2 regions of the Paenibacillus sp. FSL L8-0333 genome follow, and region 1 is predicted to be linked to the other one. Evidence: a T-box and tRNA genes for the amino acid it is inferred to sense, from the RefSeq annotation. Region 1 holds a T-box; the other holds one or more tRNA genes.
What was found. The T-box of region 1 lies ahead of pheS (phenylalanine--tRNA ligase subunit alpha). A T-box ahead of a tRNA ligase gene usually reads a tRNA of that ligase, here a tRNA-Phe.

Region 1 (3,383 bases):
GTCCAAGGTAAATAATGACCAGGAGAAACACAAGTAAGAGGAGCGAATACAGGGAGAACAAAGCGCTTTTTTTATCCTTAAAACCGTCCGTTACTTGCAAGGCGTAGTTGCCAATCAAGTCCTCTGCTTGATCGAGATGTGCTCTAGCTTCATTGAATTGCGAGTTTAGGGTGAGCGCAGAATATGAATCCGGATTCCAGCTACTCTTCGTCCGTTCCGTTATTAGCGTATGCCCTGAATTTTTCCACATGACAATGGTAGTTTCGAAGGAGCGCAGCTCGTTTTTTAATTCGGAAAGGATAATTCCACTTTGTTTCATATCACTGTAAGGTTTTTTTATAGCGTTGATATTTGCTCTTGCTAGACTTATTCGTTCCTGCGCTTGAAGATTATTATCTATAAACTCCGTAGTGAACTGTTCACCTTCCGCGGCTGTTAGGTTTGGACCCATTGCGATTTGCAAGGCTACAGCAGCTTGATGCAGATCACGATCGGCGCTCAGTATGAGCTTAGAGTTCTGATATATATCATCATAAAGAGAATCTGACAATCTATTAATAGTGTGATTTAAATAGAGTAGCGAGGACACGCTGATCCCGACCAGAAGGACGGAGATTGCAGCGAAGACATAGAATAGTTTGCGTGTTACCTTGAATTCGAAGAACCCTGCCACAGTCATCTTCTCCCTGTATAAGATGATTAAGTAAATCTATTGCTGCTTAAGTAGAACCTGCAGAAGTCAATCTATGGTCAGGCGTAATTTAACTCAGTCACTGATGTTTGAAGGTGCTTTTGGGAATAAAAGAGGTGTTGTATACATAGTGGGAAAACATAGGAAAGTGTACGTGTGAGTAAATGGTAGTTTCTAGTATATCAAGTATATAGGACGTGCTGCTTATAGAGCAATCTTTACTCATAATAATCCAAAAGACAAAATTTAAAGTTTAATGTATGGGCCTATTGAATTATCTATATTCAAACCGATGGATCCTATTACCCCACTCGATCATAAATGATACGGCTTACAGCTGCTGAAAAAAACTGCCCTTAGTCATAATGACTACAGGAAAGCTAATCATTCATTATTCGTTACGCAGTGCGTGAATGGGGTGAAGTCGTGCGGCTTTGTTAGCAGGCATCATTCCAAAAATCACGCCTGCCCGCTCCGATGCCAATCCAACTTGTCAAAACGACAGATTTTGCATATAATAAAGAGACATATCTCTTGTAGTAAAGAGATACCTGACAATTAGCATGAATTGTGAAATGCAGTGATGGAGAAGAGTACACAGTGCCTGACTTACAGGGAGGAGACGCCGCGGATTGAGAGCGTTTCTAAGAAGCAGAGCTGTCGAAGTTCACTCCGGAGCAGTTCCCTGAATTCCTTAAGCTGTCTAATAGGGAAGGGTAGGGGATACCGGTCACAGACCGTTATTTCTGTATAAAGTGAGATAGGTATCTGTCCAGCCAAAAGAGGGAATGAAGCTCTTAAGGGGAACAGATCAGCTTGTCTAACAAGGGTGGTACCACGGTCTTTTCGTCCCTTACCGGGAGGAAAGGCCTTTTTTTGTTGAACTAGACAATGATTGAAGGGGGCTGTACACGGCCATGAAAGAGAAGTTGGAAGCATTGAAGGTTGAAGCGCTGGCTAAGCTGCAGGAGGTTATGGATCCGCAGGTACTAAATGATTTAAGAGTGAAGTATCTCGGTAAAAAAGGTGAGCTTACAGAGGTTCTGCGCGGTATGGGAGGACTTAGTGCTGAGGAACGTCCGGTAATCGGGCAAGTGGCGAATCAGGTTCGCAGTGCTATTGAGGAGATTATCGGCGCGAAGCAGGAGGCTTTTCAAGAGCAGGAAACCCAGCAACGTCTGCAGGCTGAAAAAGTAGACGTAACCTTACCGGGTCGCCGTTTACAGCAAGGGGGCATTCACCCGCTTAGCAGAGTCGTACAGGAGATTGAGGATATTTTTACCGGCATGGGCTACCGTGTAGCTGAAGGTCCGGAAGTGGAGACCGATTATTATAACTTTGAAGCTCTAAATCTGCCTAAGAATCACCCGGCACGTGATATGCAGGATTCTTTCTATTTAACAGATGACCTGCTAATGCGCACTCAAACCTCGCCAGTACAGATTCGTACTATGCAGGCTATGAACGGTGAAGCTCCTGTTAAAATCATCTGTCCGGGTAAAGTATTCCGCCGTGATGATGATGATGCAACGCATTCCTTCCAGTTCCACCAAATCGAAGGTTTGGTCATTGGAAGTAACATTCGAATGAGTGATCTGAAGGGCACCCTGCAACAATTTGTGCAGGAGATGTTTGGACCGAATACAGGCATTCGTCTTCGTCCGAGCTTTTTCCCATTCACGGAGCCAAGTGTTGAAGTAGACGTAAGCTGCTTCAAATGTGGTGGCGATGGCTGCAGACTATGCAAGCAAAGTGGATGGTTAGAAATCCTTGGCGCAGGTATGGTACACCCGAATGTACTGAAAATGGGTGGCTATGATCCTGCTGAATACAGCGGCTTCGCCTTCGGAATGGGTGTAGAGCGGATTGCAATGCTTAAATACGGCATCGATGACATCCGTCATTTCTATAGTAATGATATGAGTTTTGTGAAGCAGTTCAAGGGCGTTTAGTTATTGTGGTGCGCTAGCTGATAGTGGCTGGAGAATGGGTTTTGGAGCATTTGATTTCCTTGTAGGGACCGTCCTTAATAGTGTGTAGCTGAAATTGAGTGCACTTCATCCGTTCTTCCACAGGAAGCAGCACGAACGACAGTGAAATAAATACATCTGAAACATAAAGGAAGTGAGCGGATATGAAAGTATCAACCGGATGGTTGGCTGATTATACATCGATTGAAGGAGTAACCGCCGAACAGCTAGCGGAGAAGATTACCGCTGCCGGCATTGAGATTGACGGCGTAGAGCGCCGCAATAAAGGCATTTCCGGCATCGTAACCGGCTATGTGAAATCAAAGGAAAAACATCCTGATGCCGACAAGCTGAACGTATGTATCGTGGATGCGGGCCAAGATGAGGATCTACAAATCGTCTGCGGCGCAAAAAATGTAGCTGCAGGTCAAACTGTACCTGTAGCACTGGTCGGTGCTAAGCTGCCAGGACTGGATATCAAAAAAGCCAAGCTGCGCGGCGTCCTATCGCAAGGGATGATCTGCTCGGCCAAAGAATTGGGACTGAATGATAAATTGCTTCCAAAAGAGCAACAAGAAGGTATTCTTGTGCTGCCTGAAGGGACAGAGATTGGTCAGGATATTTCCAAGGTCCTCGGCTTAGATGACGAGATTCTGGAATTCGATCTGACTCCGAACCGTTCGGATTGCCTCAGTATGATTGGTGCTGCTTATGAAGTAAGT
Region 2 (3,383 bases), 2.8 Mb from region 1:
ACGAGAAATAGGTCATACCCCGCGAGCATTCCGCATTAATAATCAATCAGGTTAATCACTAATCAGATTAAAAAAAGCCGTTGAAATAGAGAAACTCTCTATTCAACGGCTTAATCCTGTAAAACTAAGAACATAAAGAAAAAAGGTTAGTAAGATTGCTTATAAAAGCATTCTTACTAACCTTTTTAAGATACCGGCGAGAGGACTCGAACCTCCACGGTTTCCCACTCGATTTTGAGTCGAGCGCGTCTGCCATTCCGCCACGCCGGCACATATGAACTAAATGGAGGCGCCACCCAGATTTGAACTGGGGATAAAGCTTTTGCAGAGCTTTGCCTTACCACTTGGCTATGGCGCCATGTAAATTTTGGAGCGGACGACGGGAATCGAACCCGCGACCCTCGCCTTGGCAAGGCGATGCTCTACCGCTGAGCCACGTCCGCATAAAATGGCTGGGGATATAGGATTCGAACCTATGAGTGACGGAGTCAAAGTCCGTTGCCTTACCGCTTGGCTAATCCCCAATAACATTTTAAAGTAAAATGGGGCGACTGATGGGTCTCGAACCCACGAATGCCGGAACCACAATCCGGTGCGTTAACCCCTTCGCCACAGTCGCCATATTAAGTTGATATTGTTGCCATTATTCATTTTTAAAGAAAATGGGGCGGCCGATGGGTCTCGAACCCACGAATGCCGGAACCACAATCCGGTGCGTTAACCCCTTCGCCACGGCCGCCATATTAAACTTTAGAAAGAACTTGGCAGGGGCAGCAGGAATTGAACCCACACCAACGGTTTTGGAGACCGTTGTTCTACCTTTAAACTATGCCCCTAAAAACTGGTGGAGGATGATGGATTCGAACCACCGAACACTTACGTGAGCAGATTTACAGTCTGATGCGTTTGGCCACTTCGCTAATCCTCCAAGGATGGTGCCGGCGAGAGGACTTGAACCCCCAACCTACTGATTACAAGTCAGTTGCTCTACCAATTGAGCTACACCGGCATGGCACTCATTCTTTTGTGATGATAAATGGTGGCTCGGGACGGAATCGAACCGCCGACACGAGGATTTTCAGTCCTCTGCTCTACCGACTGAGCTACCGAGCCATGATGAAAATGGCGGAACCGACGGGATTCGAACCCGCGATCTCCTGCGTGACAGGCAGGCATGTTAGGCCAACTACACCACGGTTCCAAAAGATATAATTGCTTAAGTTAATTGGTTGCGGGGGCAGGATTTGAACCTGCGGCCTTCGGGTTATGAGCCCGACGAGCTACCGGGCTGCTCCACCCCGCGTCAGTAAAAATATGTTATGGTGGAGGCTGAGGGGATCGAACCCCCGACCCTCTGCTTGTAAGGCAGATGCTCTCCCAGCTGAGCTAAGCCTCCATAAACAACAATTGTTATTGTACCAAAGTCCACTAGGATAAATCAAGTGAAAATTTGGTGACCCGTATGGGATTCGAACCCATGTTACCTCCGTGAAAGGGAGGTGTCTTAACCCCTTGACCAACGGGCCATACTAATTAAAAATTTGTGGCGGAGAGAGAGGGATTCGAACCCTCGAGACGCTTGTGGCGCCTACACGATTTCCAATCGTGCTCCTTCGGCCAAACTCGGACACCTCTCCATATGGCTCCCCGAACAGGACTCGAACCTGTGACAACTCGATTAACAGTCGAGTGCTCTACCAACTGAGCTATCAGGGAATATTCATACCAAGCTTAATCGCCTGAAAACTGAATCCGAAACGAATCTGCATTCTAAGTATAGGATAAGCCCTCGACCGATTAGTATTGGTCAGCTCCATGCATTGCTGCACTTCCACCTCCAACCTATCTACCTCGTCGTCTTCAAGGGGTCTTACTAATTGGGAAATCTCATCTTGAGGGGGGCTTCACGCTTAGATGCTTTCAGCGCTTATCCCGTCCGTACGTAGCTACCCAGCCATGCTCCTGGCGGAACAACTGGTGCACCAGCGGTACGTCCATCCCGGTCCTCTCGTACTAAGGACAGCTCCTCTCAAATTTCCTGCGCCCACGACAGATAGGGACCGAACTGTCTCACGACGTTCTGAACCCAGCTCGCGTACCGCTTTAATGGGCGAACAGCCCAACCCTTGGGACCTACTTCAGCCCCAGGATGCGATGAGCCGACATCGAGGTGCCAAACCTCCCCGTCGATGTGGACTCTTGGGGGAGATAAGCCTGTTATCCCCAGGGTAGCTTTTATCCGTTGAGCGATGGCCCTTCCATGCGGTACCACCGGATCACTAAGTCCGACTTTCGTCCCTGCTCGACTTGTAGGTCTCGCAGTCAAGCTCCCTTATGCCTTTGCACTCTGCGAATGATTTCCAACCATTCTGAGGGAACCTTGGAACGCCTCCGTTACTCTTTAGGAGGCGACCGCCCCAGTCAAACTGCCCGCCTGACACGGTCCCCGTACCCGATTAGGGTACTAGGTTAGAACCTAGATACGATCAGGGTGGTATCCCAACGGCGCCTCCACCGAAGCTTGCGCTCCGATTTCTACGGCTCCCACCTATCCTGTACAGATCGTACCCAAATTCAATATCAAGCTGCAGTAAAGCTCCATGGGGTCTTTCCGTCTTGTCGCGGGTAACCTGCATCTTCACAGGTATTAAAATTTCACCGGATCTCTCGTTGAGACAGCGCCCAAGTCGTTACGCCATTCGTGCGGGTCAGAATTTACCTGACAAGGAATTTCGCTACCTTAGGACCGTTATAGTTACGGCCGCCGTTTACTGGGGCTTCGGTTCATAGCTTCGGGTTACCCCTAACCACTCCCCTTAACCTTCCAGCACCGGGCAGGCGTCAGCCCGTATACTTCGCCTTGCGGCTTCGCACAGACCTGTGTTTTTGCTAAACAGTCGCTTGGGCCTTTTCACTGCGGCCCCCTCGTGCTATTCACACTACCGGGGCACCCCTTCTCCCGAAGTTACGGGGTCATTTTGCCGAGTTCCTTAACGAGAGTTCTTCCGCGCGCCTTAGAATTCTCTTCTCGCCTACCTGTGTCGGTTTGCGGTACGGGCACCTTCTCCTGGCTAGAGGCTTTTCTTGGCAGTGTGAGATCATGACCTTCGCTACTATAATTTTCGCTCCCCATCACAGCCCAGCCTTAACGATGTGCGGATTTGCCTACACATCAGCCTCACTGCTTAGACGGACATCCATCAGTCCGCGTCACTACCCTCCTGCGTCACCCCATCGCTCATAGCGGATTACGGTGGTACAGTAATTTCAAACTGTTGTCCTTCGACTACGCCTTTCGGCCTCGCCTTAGGTCCCGACTTACCCTGAGCGGACGAGCCTTCCTCAGGAAACCTTGGGCTTTCGGCGGATCAGATTCTCACTGA

Region 2: it encodes a tRNA-Phe, which carries the amino acid that the T-box ahead of pheS (phenylalanine--tRNA ligase subunit alpha) is inferred to sense. The anticodon was not compared.

What each region holds. Positions count from the first base shown of each region.
Region 1 is NZ_CP150186.1:1,863,228-1,866,610, forward strand. Features, by position in the region: gene NYE72_RS08060 (sensor domain-containing diguanylate cyclase) at 1-673, opposite strand, end outside; T-box leader at 1,263-1,548, shown strand; gene pheS (phenylalanine--tRNA ligase subunit alpha) at 1,609-2,643, shown strand; gene pheT (phenylalanine--tRNA ligase subunit beta) at 2,826-3,383, shown strand, end outside.
Region 2 is NZ_CP150186.1:5,944,790-5,948,172, forward strand. Features, by position in the region: gene NYE72_RS26390 (AraC family transcriptional regulator) at 1-55, shown strand, start outside; tRNA gene NYE72_RS26395 (tRNA-Leu) at 192-270, opposite strand; tRNA gene NYE72_RS26400 (tRNA-Cys) at 285-358, opposite strand; tRNA gene NYE72_RS26405 (tRNA-Gly) at 369-443, opposite strand; tRNA gene NYE72_RS26410 (tRNA-Gln) at 450-524, opposite strand; tRNA gene NYE72_RS26415 (tRNA-His) at 544-619, opposite strand; tRNA gene NYE72_RS26420 (tRNA-His) at 664-739, opposite strand; tRNA gene NYE72_RS26425 (tRNA-Trp) at 763-836, opposite strand; tRNA gene NYE72_RS26430 (tRNA-Tyr) at 843-928, opposite strand; tRNA gene NYE72_RS26435 (tRNA-Thr) at 934-1,009, opposite strand; tRNA gene NYE72_RS26440 (tRNA-Phe) at 1,038-1,113, opposite strand; tRNA gene NYE72_RS26445 (tRNA-Asp) at 1,124-1,201, opposite strand; tRNA gene NYE72_RS26450 (tRNA-Met) at 1,227-1,303, opposite strand; tRNA gene NYE72_RS26455 (tRNA-Val) at 1,321-1,396, opposite strand; tRNA gene NYE72_RS26460 (tRNA-Glu) at 1,452-1,526, opposite strand; tRNA gene NYE72_RS26465 (tRNA-Ser) at 1,545-1,637, opposite strand; tRNA gene NYE72_RS26470 (tRNA-Asn) at 1,641-1,716, opposite strand; rRNA gene NYE72_RS26475 (23S ribosomal RNA) at 1,778-3,383, opposite strand, start outside.